3 regions of the Nonomuraea sp. CA-141351 genome follow, and region 3 is predicted to be linked to each of the others. Evidence: riboswitches for the same ligand, from Rfam matches in the RefSeq annotation. Region 3 holds a riboswitch; each other region holds the start of a gene.
The links. A riboswitch is a leader RNA that binds a small molecule or an ion and turns the genes downstream of it on or off. The one in region 3 is predicted to bind cyclic di-AMP.

Region 1 (5,643 bases), 210 kb from region 3:
ATGCGGGGTGACCTGGGTAATCCGCGCCTGCTGCGGGTGCTTAACGAGCGCCGCCTGCTCGACCACCTCCAGGAGCACGGCCCCGCCTCCCGCGCCGACCTCGCCAAGATCACCGGCCTGTCGAAGCCCACGGTCTCCGCCGCCCTGGCCGGGCTGGAGCAGGACGGGCTCGTCCACCTCGTCGGAGAGGTCTCCGGTCGTCCAGGACCTGTCACGTCCCTGTACGACGTGAACGCCGCCGCCACCCACGTCGCCGGCATCGACATCGGGCGCGACTGGATCAGGGTCGCTGTCGCCGACCTGCGCGGGGCGTTCGCCGGCAGGACGGACGGCCGCAACACCGCCAGGACCTCCGCCGAGCTCGCCCTCCTGGTCGGCGAGCTGTGCCGGGCCGCCGCGCGGGAGGCCGACGTCGACTGGCCCGCCATCGCCTGCGCCGTGGTCGGATCGCCCGGCGTGTACGACCCCGCGCTCGGCCGCCTGGAGTTCGCCCCCAACCTGCCCGGCTCCGACCTGGCCGAACGCCTGCGAGCCACGCTCGAGGTGGACCTCGTCATCGAGAACGACATCAACCTGGCCACCGTCGGCGAGCACGTGCACGGGGAGGGGCGCGGTAAGTCCGACTTCGCGCTCGTGTCCATCGGGACCGGCGTCGGCATGGGCATCGTGGTCAACGGCGAGCTGTACGTCGGCGCCCGCGGGGCGGCCGGCGAGGTCTCCTACGTGCCGGCCGCCGAAGAGCCCGCGCCGTCGTCCGACCACGCCCTGTCCCACGGCGCCACGGAGGCGGTCACCGCCGCTCCGGGCGTGGTCCGCGCGGCCCGCGCCGCCGGTCTGACCCTGGACACGGCCAAGGAGGTCTTCGCCGCGGCCGCCTCCGGCGACGCCGTGGCCCGCTCGGTGGTGGAGGCCGAGGGCCGCCGCATCGGGGGGCTGCTGGTGGCGGTCGCGGCGGTGCTGGACCCCGAGGTGATCGTGCTCAGCGGCGGCGTGGGGCGCAACCTGGACCTCCTGGGCGCGGCCATCGAGACCCGGATCGCGGAGCTCGGGCCGCTGCGGCCCGCGGTGGTGGCCAGCACGCTGGGGGACAGCGGCGTCCTGCTGGGCGCGGTCGCCCACGCCCGGACCCGCGCCTGGGACCTCATCTTCGACGCCCGCCTGCCCTGACCTCGGCCTTGGCGCGGCGCGTCTTCCGGTGTCCCCCGGCGTGCGGGAGCGCTTCCTACAGGGTGGCCTTGAGCATGGCGGGCGCGGGGGCGTTGCGCTGCTCTTTGAGCTTGGCCCAGAGCCGCACGCCCTTGGGGTCGGGGCGGACGGCACCCACGAAGGAGTCCCTGCGCCAGCTGGACAGGCGCTCCTCCTTGACCACGTCACCCGTGTGCGGCGCGTGGACCATGTAGCCGGGCCGGGAGATCATCCCTACGTGCCCGAGGCCTTCGAAGAAGACCAGATCGCCGGGTTTGAGGTCATTCCAGGCGATCTTCCTGCCGAATGCGTTGTACTGGTCCGCCGCGACGCGGGGCAGCTCGATCCCCGCGTGCTCGTACGCCCTGAGCATGAGCCCGGAGCAGTCGTACCCGCTCTTGCTGGCGCCGCCCCACACGTACGGTATGCCGCGCTGCTTCATGGCGAACTTGAGGGCGATCTTCCAGGCGGGTTTGGGAGTTTGCTGCGCCCGGATTTGTTTGACCTGGGCGGCGGTCAGAGTGGTGGGGTCGGTCGGGGTGGTGGAGCCGTCGTTGGTCGCGGCCTGGGCTGGGGTGGCCAAGATGAGCCCGGCGGCGCCCGCCGCCAGGGCTATGGCAATGCGAGACAGGGGTCTGTCCTTCCATGCGGCCGGCCGGGTTAGCTGACGGGCTCGGGCCTGGAAGTAGCCCTACGGCATGGGGGTGCCGATTCGCCCCAGGGGGAAAGTGGGTCCCCGGCTCCACGCAACCGCTGCGTGGATTAGGCTCGTCGGACTCTAACGAAACGGTCAAAGAACCGCAATAAGGACAAATTGGGCGTCCGAGGTTTGAGATGAAGTGTTCGTCAGTCGAGACGACGCGGTAAGGTACGGCCCATGGAGTCGCGTAACATCCGTCTGGCAGTCATCCCCGGCGATGGCATCGGCACCGAGGTCGTGACCGAGGGCCTCAAGGTCCTGGAGGCCGTGGGCACGAAGATCGAGCCCACTCACTATGACCTTGGCGCCGCCCGCTATCACCGCACCGGCGAGACCCTGCCCGACTCGGTGATGGAGGAACTGCGCGGCTACGACGCGATCCTACTCGGCGCCGTGGGCGACCCCAGCGTCCCGCCGGGCATCCTCGAGCGCGACCTGCTGCTCAAGCTGCGCTTCGAGTTCGACCACTACGTCAACCTGCGCCCGGTCAAGCTGTTCCCCGGCGTGGAGACCCCGCTGGCCGACACGTCCGCGGAAGACATCGACATGATCGTCGTCCGTGAGGGCACCGAGGGCCTCTACGCGGGCACCGGCGGCGCCATGCGGCGCGGCACGCCGCACGAGATCGCCACCCAGGAGTCGCTCAACACCGCCTACGGTGTCGAGCGCGTCGTGCGCTACGCGTTCGAGAAGGCCAGGTCGCGTCCCCGCAAGAAGCTGACGCTCGTCCACAAGACCAACGTGCTCACCTACGCGGGCGACCTGTGGCAGCGCACGGTCAACCGTGTGGCGGAGGAGTTCCCCGAGGTCACGACCGACTACTGCCACATCGACGCGGCCTCGATGTTCTTCGTGAGCCAGCCCCAGAGGTTCGACGTGGTCGTCACCGACAACCTGTTCGGCGACATCATCACCGACCTCGGCGCGGCCATCGCCGGCGGCATCGGCCTGGCGGCCAGCGGCAACATCAACCCTGAGCGCAACGCGCCCAGCATGTTCGAGCCGGTGCACGGCAGCGCGCCCGACATCGCCGGCCAGGGCAAGGCCGACCCGACCGCGACCATCCTGTCCGTCGCCATGCTCCTCGACCACCTCGGGCTGCACGCCGAGGCGGCCAAGGTCGAGCAGGCGGTGGCCGACGACATCCTCGAGCGGCTGACCGGCTGGGCCGGCCGCACCACCCACGAGATCGGTGACGACATCACCGCGCGAGTATCCGGCTAGGACCGCCTAGCCCCGCAAGCGCCTGGTGGTCCGCAGAGGACCGCCGGGCGCTTTTTCGCGTCCAAACGGCCTAACCACCCCATTGGCCGCTTGCCATCCCATATAGCGAGACAATAAGAAGTACGGTGCTGCCCCCCGGGGAGCAGTGCCGCCCACCACCGCCTATCCGCAGATTCTGTAGATTTGGGCAGATTTCGCAGAGAGAAGGACCTCCGTCATGACCATCGCTCAGAAGCTCAGCTTCGACGTGCAGCTATCCGACCACGCTCGCACCGCGGCCGAGCGGGAGCAGGTACTGGCGACCCCCGGCTTCGGGCAGATCTTCACGGATCACATGATCTCGATCGACTACACCGAGGGGCGGGGCTGGCACGACGCCAGGCTCATGCCGTACGGCCCACTCTCGCTCGACCCGGCCACCTCGGTCTTCCACTACGCGCAGGAGCTGTTCGAGGGGCTCAAGGCGTATCGCCAGGCCAACGGCTCGATCGTCACGTTCCGCCCGTACGCGAACGCCGCCCGCTTCAACCAGTCGGCCGTCCGGATGGCCATGCCGGAGCTGCCCGAGGAGACGTTCGTGGAGTCGCTCGAGCTCCTCGTGGAGACAGACAAGGACTGGGTGCCCACGACCGAGGGCCACAGCCTCTACCTGCGCCCGTTCATGATCGCGACCCAGGCTGGGCTGGGCGTCAACTACCCGTCGAAGACGTACAAGTACATGGTCATCGCCTCCCCGGCGGCCTCGTACTTCACGGGTGGCGTCAAGCCCGTCTCGGTGTGGCTGTCCACCGAGTACACGCGTGCCGCCCCCGGCGGCACGGGCTTCGCCAAGTGCGGCGGGAACTACGCGGCCGCCTTCGTGGCGCAGCGGCAGGCGGTGGAGAACGGCTGCGACCAGGTGGTGTGGCTGGACGCCCACGAGCACAAGTACGTCGAGGAGATGGGCGGGATGAACCTGTTCTTCGTCTTCGGCGACAAGCTCGTCACCCCCGCCCTGACTGGCACCCTGCTGCCCGGCATCACCAGGGACTCGATCCTGGCGCTGGCCGGTGACCTGGGCCTGGAGGCCGAGGAGCGCCTCATCTCGATCGACGAGTGGCAGGCCGGGTCCGAGTCCGGGGAGCTCACCGAGGTGTTCGCGTGCGGGACGGCGGCCGTGGTGACGCCGGTGGGCTCGGTGAAGGGCGCCGACCGCTCCTGGACGATCGGGGACGGCACGTCCGGTCCCGTGACGATGCGCGTGCGTGAGGAACTCGTGGGCATCCAGTACGGCGCCCGCCCCGACACGCACAACTGGATCCACAAGATCGCCTAACCTGACGTGGCCGGGTCTCCCGGGCCCGGCCACTCAGGCGTCGATGTTGGCCATGTAGGCCTCGTTCCCCTGCTCACCCGCCACCGCGCCCGGCGGGACGAGCTCCTCGAGCCGGGTCAGCACCTCCTTGTCGGGCCGCACGTCGGCGGCCGCGGCGTTGGCCCGCACGTTCTCGGCCTTCCGCGTGCCCGGGATCGGCACGACACCCTGGTGGACGAGCCAGGCCAGGGCGAGCTGCGCGGCGGACAGGCCCTGCTCGGCGGCCAGCGTGGCCACGGCGTCGGCCAGGGCCACGTTGCGGTCGAGGTTGCCCTCCTGGAACCGCGGGTTCCCCCTGCGCCAGTCGTCCGGCTCGAGCCCTTCCCGGCCGCGGATCGTCCCCCCGAGCAGGCCGCGCCCCAGCGGGCTGTAGGCCACGAAACCGATCCCCAGCTCCTGGCACACCGGCAGCACCTCCTGCTCCGGGGCCCGGCTGAACAGCGAGTACTCGGTCTGCACCGCCGTGACCGGATGGACCGCGTGCGCGCGCCTGATCGTGTGCGCCGACATCTCCGACAGCCCGACATGGCGTACCTTGCCGGCCTCGACCAGCTCGGCGAGCGCGCCCATGGTCTCCTCTATGGGCGTCGCCGGGTCGAGCCGGTGCACGTAGTACAGGTCGACGTGATCGGTGTCGAGGCGGCCGAGGCTGGCGTCCAGTGCCTTGCGTACGTACGAGGGCCGCCCGAGACCCTTCACCAGCACGCCCTGCTCGTCCTGGTCGCCGCCGAACTTGGTGGCCAGCACGATCTTGTCGCGCCGCCCGCGCAGCACCCGGCCGATCAGCCTCTCGCTGAGGCCGGCGCCGTAGATGTCGGCGGTGTCGACGAGCGTGATTCCCGCGTCGAGCGCGGCCAGGAGGGTGCCGGTCGCCTGCCGCTGGTCCACGTCGGCGTAGATCCCTGGCGCCATTGTCATCGCGCCGAACCCCACCACCGAGATCGTCGGGCCCTGCCGCCCGAGCATGCGGTATTGCATGTCTCCCCCTTGGACGAAGTGCGTACCTCGACCCTGCCCGCCGTCGCGCCTGCCATGCCATGGACCGCGGCGCCGCGATCCTGCGCGGGGCTGGGGACGGCCCCGCGCAGGACGCGCTCGGCTGGGCGCTAGTTCTTCCTGATCATGGTCATCCCGTCCGCGACGGGCAGCATGAGCACGGTCACCCGCGGATCCTCGATCA
Region 2 (5,643 bases), 2.6 Mb from region 3:
ACCGTCATGCCGTGGCGCACCACCCGTTCTCCCCTCGCCGATCGCCAGGAACCTCGAATCTACTGGGTGAGCAGGCAAATACACAGCGTTCTTCTCACACGTTCGGACGGCCCATATCACCCGGAGTCAGCCCCGTATGCCCAAGGCGCTCGAGCTTCCGCCGCTCCCCGTGACGGACCGGCCCGATCAGCCCGGTACGTCGACGTGCCAAGCGAGCACGCGGCCGTAGTGAGACTGGCCGTACACGTGCAGGTTCCCGCGGATGGCCGCCGCGGCGACGGAGCGTACCGGGCGGGCGAACGCGCCAAGGATGGCGAGGCGGCGCTGGGAGGCGGCGTCCCACAGCCCCACTGTGCCGTCCTCGGTCCCAGTCACCAGCAGGACCCGGTCACCGTGCTCGACCAGACTCAGGCAGGTGACGGTCGATGTATGCGGAATCCACTCCCGGCGTTCCCCGGTGGTGGCGTCCCACAGGTGCACGTACCTCCCGCTGCCGACGGCGAGTACGTCAAGATCGGCGATCCGGCCCATGGCCAGACCCTCGCCGGCGTCGTCCACGCCGAGCGCCCGGATGTGCCGGCCGGTCAGCGGGTTCCAGAGGTCCACCTTGCTGCCGCACCGTGTGGCCAGCACCGACTGGTCCCCGGCTTTGCCGAAGGCGCTCTCGCTCAGCGAGAACCCCCACCTGGGCAGCTTGGCCACGCGCTCCTGCGTGACCGGGTCCCACACGTCGGCGCCGGCTGCGAGCAGCGCCCGGCCGTCGGCCTCGCCGAAGGCGAGAGCGGTGGGTGAGGCGTGATCCATGCCGCCGAAGGTGACCTGGCCGTCCTTGGCATCTCCCTTCCTGGTGATCCCACGGATCTCGCTCAGCGGCTGCCACAGCATGGTGCCGTAGGCGGCACAGCCGCTGCTCGCGATGTACGGCCGACCGGCCACATTTCCGGCTGCCAGTCCTCGGCAGCAGTGGTCGTAAGGCGAGATGTCGCAGTCGTGCCCGCGGCCGCTCTGACGGCAACCCACCGAACCGATCTTCTTTCCACTCGCCGCGTCCACCAGGAGCACGGTGTCACTGTGCGTGCCGACGGCCAGCGCGGGCGCGCCCTGCACTGTGGTGAACACCGCCAGCCCCGACCCGCCGTAGCCGGTCCGCCGGTGTCTGTGAGGCGTCTGCGCGTCCCAGACCTGCACCGTCCCGTCGAGACCGGCCGTGGCCAGGCAGAGGCGTTCCTCCAGGCGCCCGAAGGCGGCGGCCGTGATCAGGCGGGTGTCGGCGTCCAGGTCGACGTCCGTCTCGTGGCCCGGGTGCCAGATCACGGCCTTGGCAGGCCGTTCCCACGCCCCGACGGCTCCGGTGTGGTTCGCCACGAGCATCACGTTCCGCCCGTCGTGAGTCGTCATGGTCACCGGCCCCTGGTCGCGGTCGAACCCCTGACTGGGGGTCCTTTCGCCGAGGTTCTCCAGTTTCAGGTAGACCACCTTGCGGCTTTGCACCGTGTAGCCCGGCGGGTGTTCGATCCGGACCACCACGCCGACTTCGGGCCGCCCACTCCCTACGCCCACGAGCAGGGGCGGAGCGAACCCGTCCTGCTCCATGTCCTCCCAGACATCGCTCAGTTCGGCGGTCCCCAACTGCTCGCCGGTGGCGACGTCCCACACGTACAGCTCGTAGGGGCTCAGAGAGGCGAGTACGGTCCGCTCGCCCAGCTTCGCCACCGCGAGGTCGAGTATCCCGTCCCTCTCCTCCGCACGCAGCTCTCGCACGAGCTCGCCGGTGGCCGGGTCCAGCAGGTCGACGCGCCCGTCCTCGTCTTCGGCCGGGATGCCGCGGTTGTCGAAGCCGATCGCCACGGCGAGCAGCATCCGCCCGCCCTCGGCCTCGACGAAGGCCATGGCTGTCGGGTGGCCTCCGGTCGTGTCACGGGTGAACCCGCTCGCTCCGGTGAGCGGGTCCCAGGTACGGATCGTGCCGTCGTGGTCGCCGCCGGCCAGCACCGGGCGGCCGTCCACCACGCCGAACGCCAGGGCACGGACACTCGCCGTATGGCCCTCCAGGTCCGGCCCTGACTGGTCGAACGCGTCGCGAAGCCGTACCACGTGGTCCTCGCCGCCACTGGCCACGAACGTGCGGCCCTCGAACTCGCCCATCGCCACCGCCCAGACCGGGCCGTCGTGCCGGGCCGTGCACACGTGGAAGGCCGTGGGCCGCTCGCCGGTTTCCCATGCCAGAGTCCATGTCCCCGGATCTACCGCATCGAATGCTGTCAGGGCTTCCGGTTCCTCGGCAGCGGCGGTCGCGCGCAGGTGCTCGAGCCGTTCGGGGCCGGGTAGAGCGAGAAGCCGCGGGAGCGCCCGGCGATAGGCCCGCAGCAGGGCCGGTGGGCACGATCCGCCGAGCGCGCCGCGCAGGAACGCCGGACCGGCCTCGTTCAATAAGGTGAGATCGAGCGTCATCGACTCGCGTCCCGATTACCCGTGGAATGATGCCAAGTCACAATAGCAACGTACGGGTGATTCGCCCCCGTATGTTGACAATCGTAGGTCTTCGCATCGCCTGAGCGGGGCCTGGAAGAGGCGGCCCTCAAACTTTACCGAGCCCGAAAACCCTTACAGGCACGGCACTTCAGCGCTATTCAGCGGCTGATATGCGGAAATCACATTTTGCCCTACTTGCACTATCTATGGGTAGATGTCTATCTTTTGCCTAATCAAGGCATAGATGGGACGACTTTCGCCGCATCGTTGCCGCTTCGTTGACCAGACCGTGCGCTGCCCTCAGAACTCTCCGGGGACAGCGTTCGGCCGCCGAATCCGCGCCCAGCGGAGCCGGGGACCCACCTCTTGGGGTGAATCGGACGCCAGCCCAGGCTGCGCTCGTAGGGCACTTCCAGGCCCGAACCCGTCAGCTAACCCGGTAGGCGGCATGGAAGCAAGGAGTCAATGCCGTCATGCCCAAGCCTCGGCTTGCCACAGTCGCCCACGCCCTCAAGCATCACTTCGATCCCCTCACCCAGCGCCTCAGCTTCGTCGTCGCCGGTGCGATCCTCGCCGGGACCGCCGCCGTCGCCAGCGTGGCCGGCATGGCGCTCGCATCCTCCACGGAGAACGGCCCGGAACACGCGGCTCAGCACGAGACCGGATCTCTCACCTACGGCCTGGACATCTCCAACTACGAGCCCCAGTACGACTGGAACGCCAGCACGGCCAAGTTCGGCATCATCAAGGCCACGGAAGGCACGAGCTACCGCGACGCCTCCTTCGCCAGGCACTGGCTCCAGCTGGGCAAGAAGGGGATCGTGCGCGGGGCCTACCACTACGGCCACCCCGGCAACGACCCCGTCGCGGAGGCCGAGCACTTCCTGTCCGTGGTGAACTCCCAGCCCGCCAAGCCCGGCGACCTGCTGGTCCTTGACCTGGAGACCACGGACGGCAAGTCCGTCACCGAGGTCAACGCCTGGGCCAAGACGTGGCTGTCGTACGTGAAGGACAAGACCGGGATCACCCCGATGTTCTACAGCGGCTGGAACTTCGCCAACACCTACGGCAGGGGCCTGGCCGAGTACCCACTGTGGGTCGCCCACTACAGCAAGGCCAAGGGAGCGATCACCCCACCCGCCGACTGGAAGTCCTGGACCATCCACCAGTACACCGAAACCCCCATCGACCAGAACGTCTCCGCACTGACCGCCGACCAACTGCGCAGCCTGGGCCGCCGCGCCGCCTGAGCAAGCAAGGCGCGAACGGCCGGCGCCCGCGTCCGTCCACGCCTACCTGTGGCTGCGTCACCTCATGTGTTCGGCCATGACCCGCCGCATGTCGGAGGCGGCCCGCAGGGTGCCCCGGACGGTGCCGGTGACCTTGGAACGGCCCGCTCGACGCAGGTAGTCCACCTCCACCTCCGCGATCCGCCAGCCGGAGGCGGCCGCGCGCAGCACCATTTCGAGCGGGTAGCCGAACCGGCGGTCGTTCAGCCCGAGCGCCAGCAGCCGGGACCGTCCGGCGGCCCGCATGGGCCCGAGGTCGTGCAGCGGCGCCCCGGTGCGGCGACGCAGGCCGCGGGCGATGACGGCGTTGCCGAGCCGGGCGTGCCAGGGCCAGGCGCCTGCCTCGCACGGCCGGCGGGCGCCGAGCACCAGGTCGGCGTGGCCGCCTATGACGGGTTCTGCGACTCTCGGGAGCTGGCGGGGGTCGAGGGAGGCGTCGGCGTCCATGAAGCAGACCACCTCCGCGCTCGCGGCCAGCAGCCCCGCATGGCAGGCGGCACCGAAGCCGCGGCGCGGCTCGTGCACCACACGGGCGCCGAGGTCGCGGGCGACCTCGGCGGAGCGGTCGGTGGAACCGTTGTCGACCACCAGGGCACGGTAGCCCTCGGGCATGCGACCGAGCACCCAGCCGAGCGCGGCCTCCTCGTTCAGGCAGGGCAGGATCACCTCGACGGTCATGACCACGCGAACTCCTTCATGCCCGCCTCGAACCCGATCTCGGCGTGGAAGCCGAGCTCGCGGCCTGCCCGCTCGGGAGAGGCGACGATGTGGCGGACGTCCCCGAGCCGGTAGCCGCCGGTGATCCGCGGGGCCGGCCCGCCCCGCTCGGCGGCCAGTGCGGCGGCCATCTCGCCGACGGTGTGCGGGGTGCCGCTGGCGATGTTGTAGGCGCGCGGCTCGCCGGGATGCGCGGGCGCGAGGGCGGCCGCCAGGTTCGCCCGGGCGACGTCGCGTACGTGCACGAAGTCGCGGAGCTGGCCGCCGTCTTCGAAGACCTTCGGCGGCCGTCCCGCCTCCAGCTCGGAACGGAAGATCGCGGCGACTCCGGCGTAGGGGGTGTCGCGGGGCATACGCGGGCCGTAGACGTTGTGGTACCGGAGTGCGACGACGCTGCCGCCGGTCTCCCTTGCCCAGTTGGCGGCCAGGTGCTCCTGGGCGAGCTTGCTGGTGGCGTAGGCGTTGCGCGGATCGAGCGGCGCGTCCTCGGCGATGGTGACGCAGCGGACCGGTATGCCGCAGTCAGGGCAGGCCGGGTCGAACCGGCCCCGCTCCAGGTCCCGTCTCGTGCGCGGGCCCGGGCGCACCCGGCCGTGCCCGGGGCACTCGTAGGAGCCCTCGCCGTAGACCACCATCGAGGAGGCCAGCACCAGCCGCTCGACCCGATGGCGCGCCATGGCCGCCAGCAGCACGGCCGTGCCGTACATGTTGATCGAGGCGTAGTCCGGCAGGTCGGAGACGTCCACGCCGAGACCGACCTTGGCGGCCTGGTGCACCACGAGGTCCACGCCCGGCAGCAGCCGATCCAGCACCGCAACGTCGCGCACGTCGGCACCGGTGCGCAGGTCGAGGCCGACGACCTCGTGCCCCTCGGCCTCGAGTGCCTCGACCACGTGACCACCGATGAATCCGGCCGAGCCGGTGACCATCACTCTCACCTGGCCGACGTTAGCCCCGCCTCGCGGCCGGTCTGTAGCGACGTTCGCACTTCGTAAGGGTTCTTATGGAGTGCGAACGTCTGGCTCTCCAGCGGCCACGAACCGCCTCCGGGATGTGAGGCTGCCGCCGTGAAGCTCATCGTCGTGCTCGTGGGCCTGGCCTTCGTTCTGGTGCGGACGGTGGCCGGGGCGCCCGGTCTGGGCTGGTACCTGCTCGCCTGGGCGCT
Region 3 (5,643 bases):
GCGCGGCAGGTCGTGGCCCATGCCCGCGTAGGTCACCAGGCGGGCACCGGGGACGGCCGCGGCCGTGGCGTGGCCTGCGGCGACAGGGATGAGCTGGTCGGCCTCGCCGTGCAGCACCAGCGTGGGCACCTGTAGGCCCGTGAGCAGCGCCGTACGGTCGCCCGAGGCCATGATCGCGGCGAGCTGCCGGGCCGTGCCGTCGGGGTCGAAGCAGCGGTCGAACGCCAGCCCGGCCAGCTCGGTGATCCTCTCAGGGTCCAGCGCGTATCCGGGCGAGCCGAGGACCGACCAGGTCCGCACCGCCTGGGCCATGACGGATCCGCGGTCGGGGGCGGGCCTGGCCAGGAGGACGGCGAGCGCGGCCTCCGTCGGCGGGGCCACCGAGGGTCCGGGCGTGGACATGATCGAGGTCAGGGTCAGCACCCGGTCCGGGTGGCGGATGGCCAGGGCCTGGGCGATCATGCCGCCCATCGAGGCGCCGACCACGTGCGCGGCGGGCCAGCCGAGGGCGTCCATGAGCCCCGCCGCGTCATCGGCCAGGTCGTCCAGCAGATACGGCGAGGGCGCCCCCAGCGCGGGAGCGCCCTTGTCGTGGAAGTGGGTGGAGAGGCCCGCGTCGCGGTTGTCGAACCGTACGACGTGATGTCCCTGTCCCGCCAGCAGCTCGCAGAGCCCTTCGTCCCAGTGGATCAGCTGGGCGCCGAGTCCCATGATGAGGAGCAGGGGACGGCCCTCGTGCGAACCGAAACTCTCGTAGGCGATTTCGATGCCGTTCGCGGCTACACGGGTGGTCACGAGGACCAGAATGACATTCTGGTAGTGACCCGTAAAGTCAGATCTTGATGAGGTTGCGGATGCGCTCGCTGGTGAGCGCCACGCTGCCGCCCGCCACGGCCACGGCGCCGGCCACGATGGCGGCTGTGCTCTTCGAGAGCGGTGCGGGCACGGCCTCGCTGGCGGCCGCGGGAGGCTCGGCCGGGTTGTCGTCCTGCTCGGCCCAGGCGCCGGTCGAGAACGGAACCGGGTAGTTCTTCTTGCCTGGACCCTGGCCCCACTTGGTGATGACGTAGTCGACCTTGATGTGGCCCTCGCCGCCGTTGCCGTCGACGCCCAGTGTGTCGGAGTTGAACGTGCCGCCGGTGAGCTCCGCGAACGTCTTGGCATCCAGGTCCAGCATGACCCCGTTGTTGGAGGGCACGCCCGGGCCGCGGTCGCCGACGAAGAAGGGCAGCTTCTTGCCCTCGTAGACCACATAGCCCTCGGTCATGAGCGGCCAGCTCGGACTGGCGGCCAGGCCCTTCTGCATGGGCTTGCCGCTGGCGGGCAGGCCGGTGTCACCGGCGCGGCCGGAGGAGTCGTCCCAGAAGTATGAAGCGGTGGTCGAGCCCTTGAGCAGGACCTTCTCGTCAGTGCTCGAGTCGGCGTGAGCCGCGGTGCCGGCGCAGGTCAGCGCGCACACGGTAGAGCTGGTGAGCAGAGCGAGGGAACGCAGGCCAAAACGTGCAGACATGAAAATTAAGTCCTTCGCGACGGGGGCAGGGAGGTTGCGCTCGCTCCAAAAGGGCGCAGCAGGGCAAAGCACCTGACTTGGGGGGAGCTACGCGGAGCGCGAAACGAACCTGAGGAAGGGACCGCTCAGGAGGCGGCGGCTATCACGCTGTCTGGGAGTTCGACGCGGTCGTCCAAGTCGTTCATATGTCCTCTCCATCTCGCCTACCGGGTTAGCTGGCGGGTTCGGACGTGGAGATGCCCTACCGACGTGTGGTCGGATTCACCCCATTTGCAGTGGGTCCCCGGTTCCCGAGCGATCGGGATTCGGCGCCAGCCGGCTGTTCCTCCTCTGTGAGGTCCACGCCACCGGCTGTGAATTGGGCAACACTCTAACCACGCATTCCGGACATACGCAAACACTTCGTCATGAAACGGGCAGAAGATCTACCTTCCCGTACAAAGAAAAAAGGGGGTACGGCACTGCCGTACCCCCTGAAAAATCCAGCCTCAGCCGCCGCTCTTGCGCCTGAACGATCTTTTACTCGCAGCCGGACCGTGCGCCCCGTGGATCTTCGATGGGTCGCCGCCCTTGCCACCCGCGCCCGAGTCCGCGTGCAGGTTGCGCTTACGCTCCAGCGCCTCGCGGAACTTGCGCTTCATCTCGTCCTCGGGAGTTTCGCTGACTTCCGGCTCCGGTGTATCCGCCATGAGGACCTCCAAGGTGTTGGGGACAACTCACAGCTTCGCATGGCCCCGCTTACGACGCGAAACCGGCTTCGACCCTGCCTTGCGAGACCGCCGGCGCGTCCAGCCGCCTGCCCGGCATCGCCACCAACGCCACCAGGGCGATCAGCGCTCCCACCACCCCCAGCGACGGGATGACCACGGCCGCAGCGGAGGCGTGCGCGGCGGCCAGGCCGTGCGCGGGCGCGTCCGCGGCGACGGTGGAGCCGTAGAGGGTGCCGCCCACGGCCAGCGCGACGGAGCCGCCGATCTGGCGGAAGAAGGCCAGGTTCGCCGAGGCGGTGCCGATGTACTGCGGCTCGACCGACTGCTGCGCGGCCACGGTCAGGCCGGACAACATGGGCCCCATGCCCAGCCCGATCAGCAGCATCCAGCCCGCCAGCAGCACCCCGTCGGTGTGCGCGGTCAGGTTGAGGCAGAGCAGGGTGCCCGCGACCAGCAGGAACGGGGACACGACCAGCCACGGCTTGTAGACCCTGGTCCTGGACATGAGCGTCCCCATGAGAGCGCTGCCCACGACCATCGCCAGCGTCATCGGATAGATCCTCAGCCCCGATTCGGTGGCGCTGACGCCCAGGGACTCCTGGAAGTAACGCGGCAGGAACACGACCCCCGCGTACATGCAGAACGCCGTGAAGAACGACGTGACGTTGACGAACGTGTAGGTACGGTTGCCGAACAGGTGCATGGGCATGATCGGGCTGGCCACCCGCCTCTCGATCAGCACGAACACCGCGAGCAGCGCGAGCGCGAGCACGATCGGCCCGGCCACGGCGACGTCGGCCCAGGTATGCCCGTCCAGGCCCTTCTCCGTCAGCCCCAGCAGCAGCGCGCTGATCGCCACGGTGAATACCGCGATGCCCGCGTAGTCGGGACGCCCGCCTCCGGTGCCCGGCCGGTTCGGCAGGCGCAGCACGACGATCGCGATCAGCACGATGCCGAGCGGCACGTTCACATAGAAGGACCACCGCCAGCTCGCGTGGTCGGTGAACAACCCGCCGAGGAACGGCCCCGCCAGGTACGTCAGCCCCATCACGCCGCCGAGCGCGCCCTGCACGCGGGCGCCGCTCCTGCCGTCCGGCGGGAACATCTCCATCACCAGCGCCATCGACAGCGGCAACAGCGCGCCCGCGCCGAGCCCCTGGAGCGCGCGGAACGCGATGAGCTGCGTCATGTCCTGCGCCGCCCCGCACAACGCCGAGCCCGCCACGAACACCACCATCCCGATCAGCAGCAGCGGCTTCCTGCCGTGCTGGTCGGACAGCCGGCCGTAGAGCGGCACGGTCACCGTGGAGGTGAGCAGGTACGCCGTCACGACCCAGACGTAGAGGGTGGCGCCTCCCAGCTCGCTCGTGATGCGCGGTAAGGCCGTGCCGACGATCGTCTGGTCGAGCATCGCCAGGAACATCCCGCCGAGCACGGCGAGCAGGACAATCCCGTTGCCACGGGTCTTCATGTCAGTAGTCACATGTGAGAACTTATATGTAAGTTCTGACATGTCAAGTCTTCGTTATGCTGAAGGGCATGTCCCTACGGATCGCGCTGCTCGGACTGCTCGAGGCGATCGGCCCGGCGAGCGGTTATGACCTTGCCAAGAAGTTCGAGCACTCGCTCAACCATGTCTGGCAGGCCGGGCACACGCAGATCTATCCCGAGCTGGTGAAGATGGCCGCCGACGGGCTGGTGGCGGTCGAGTCGGAGGGCGCGAGGGGGCGCAAGATCTACACGATCACCCCTGAGGGCACGCGTGAGCTGCACACGTGGCTGGTCGAGCACCAGCCCGCCGTGACCGTACGCAGCGAGACCGCGCTCCAGGCGTTCCTGCTGCCGCTGCTCGACACGGACGAGGCGATCGCGGTGGTGGAGCGGATCAGGACCGGTTTCGAGGAGCGGCTCGCGGTGCTGCAGTGCCACCCCAAGGACGGGGTCGGCGCGTACGCGGCGAAGCTCGGCCTGAGCCACGTCCGCGCCGGTCTGGCGTGGGCCGAGGAGACGCTGGCCGACCTCAGGCGCTGACCCGACGCGGTTCATAGGTAAAGGGGAACCGTTCAGTTCCTGGTGTTGGGTTGGAGTGGCTCAGGAAATACACCCGGCATGACGGTCAAGCCCCCGGTCCTGCCATGAGCCTCCTGGGCCGTGACCTGGCGCTGGATCTGGGAGGCGCGAGCACACGAATCTACGCCAGGGGCAAGGGCATCGTGCTCGACGAGCCCTCGGCGGTCATGCTCGACGAGCGCACCGGCAAGGTCATCGCGTACGGCGCGGACGCGACCGACGGCGAGACGTACCGGCCGGTCAGCGGCGGCCTGCCGGCCGACGGCGAGCTGACCTGGCGCATGGTCAGGCATTTCCTGAGCAAGGTGCACCGGCGTCCGTTCGCCAGGCCACGCCTGGTCATGGCGCTGCCCGACACCTCCACCCCGATCGAGCGGACGGCACTGAGCGACGTGGCGTTCGAGGCGGACGCCCGGCGGATCGTGCTCGTCCCGCACTCGCTCGCGGCGGCGCTCGGCGCCGGACTGCCGGTCGACGACGTCGCCGGGAACATGGTGATCGACATCGGGCGCGACTCGGCCAGGATCGCCGTGCTCTCGTCCGGGGCCGCCGTGTCCACGACGGCCGTCCCAGGCGGCGGCGAGGCCGTCGACAGGGCCATCGTGCGCCTGGTCGAACACGAGCACGGCCTCCTCCTCGACGAGCACGAGGCCGAGTCGGCCAAACGCCACATCGGCGCCGAGTGGAAACCGGCGCACCGGCACGTGACGGTGCACGCCCGCGACTCGGAAACCGGCCACGAGCGCGAGGTGCAGCTGCCCGTCCAGCAGATTTACGAGGCGACCAGGCAGCCGGTCGAGGCGATCGTGCGGGCGGCGATGGAGACGGTCGAGCGGTGCCCGGCCGAACTGGCCGCGGACCTCGGGGGGCGAGGCGCCGTACTGATCGGAGGCGGCGCGCTGCTGCGGGGGCTCGCGCGGCGGCTGCGGGCGTCGCTGAGAATGCCGGTACGGAGGGCGGAACGGCCGCTGGAGTGCGTGGCCCTCGGCCTGGGCCGGTTCGTGGACGACCTGGGTCTCGTCGCCCGGCTTCGCAGCGGCCTCTCCTGGGCCGTGCCGGACAGGTGACCGCCCATCCGCTCAGCCCATTCGCAGGCCCTTGATGTGTTCCCAGCCCGTTACGGCGAGGAGGCGGCGTACCACGGGAGAGATCGGGTCGAGGATCAGCCTGCGCGGCGGGGATAATCGGGCGGCGGCCGTCACGATGACGCGCAGCCCGGCCACGTCGATGAAGGCCAGTTCCCCAAGGTCGAGGCGGATCTCCTCGCCGCCCTCGCGAATCGCGCGATGGAGGGCTCCGGCAAGGAGACGGTGATTGCCGTAATCGATCTCACCGGTTACGCGTAGGCCGAAA

Region 1: another riboswitch for cyclic di-AMP. It lies ahead of ACQPWU_RS50595 (C40 family peptidase); the one in region 3 lies ahead of ACQPWU_RS49490 (hypothetical protein).
Region 2: another riboswitch for cyclic di-AMP. It lies ahead of ACQPWU_RS01910 (glycoside hydrolase family 25 protein); the one in region 3 lies ahead of ACQPWU_RS49490 (hypothetical protein).

What each region holds. Positions count from the first base shown of each region.
Region 1 covers NZ_CP191982.1:10,767,948-10,773,590, reverse strand. The annotation lists gene ACQPWU_RS50600 (ROK family transcriptional regulator) at 1-1,167, shown strand; gene ACQPWU_RS50595 (C40 family peptidase) at 1,223-1,768, opposite strand; cyclic di-AMP (ydaO/yuaA leader) riboswitch at 1,820-1,964, opposite strand; gene ACQPWU_RS50590 (3-isopropylmalate dehydrogenase) at 2,063-3,109, shown strand; gene ACQPWU_RS50585 (branched-chain amino acid aminotransferase) at 3,327-4,424, shown strand; gene ACQPWU_RS50580 (aldo/keto reductase) at 4,458-5,441, opposite strand; gene ACQPWU_RS50575 (O-methyltransferase) at 5,570-5,643, opposite strand, start outside.
Region 2 covers NZ_CP191982.1:371,899-377,541, reverse strand. The annotation lists gene ACQPWU_RS01920 (serine/threonine-protein kinase) at 1-23, opposite strand, end outside; gene ACQPWU_RS01915 (WD40 repeat domain-containing protein) at 187-2,451, opposite strand; cyclic di-AMP (ydaO/yuaA leader) riboswitch at 2,791-2,933, shown strand; gene ACQPWU_RS01910 (glycoside hydrolase family 25 protein) at 2,946-3,722, shown strand; gene ACQPWU_RS01905 (glycosyltransferase family 2 protein) at 3,780-4,439, opposite strand; gene ACQPWU_RS01900 (NAD-dependent epimerase/dehydratase family protein) at 4,436-5,407, opposite strand; gene ACQPWU_RS01895 (glycosyltransferase 87 family protein) at 5,546-5,643, shown strand, end outside.
Region 3 covers NZ_CP191982.1:10,553,375-10,559,017, forward strand. The annotation lists gene ACQPWU_RS49485 (alpha/beta fold hydrolase) at 1-795, opposite strand, end outside; gene ACQPWU_RS49490 (hypothetical protein) at 833-1,510, opposite strand; cyclic di-AMP (ydaO/yuaA leader) riboswitch at 1,696-1,831, opposite strand; gene ACQPWU_RS49495 (DUF5302 domain-containing protein) at 1,999-2,199, opposite strand; gene ACQPWU_RS49500 (MDR family MFS transporter) at 2,249-3,703, opposite strand; gene ACQPWU_RS49505 (PadR family transcriptional regulator) at 3,760-4,251, shown strand; gene ACQPWU_RS49510 (rod shape-determining protein) at 4,356-5,357, shown strand; gene ACQPWU_RS49515 (STAS domain-containing protein) at 5,370-5,643, opposite strand, start outside.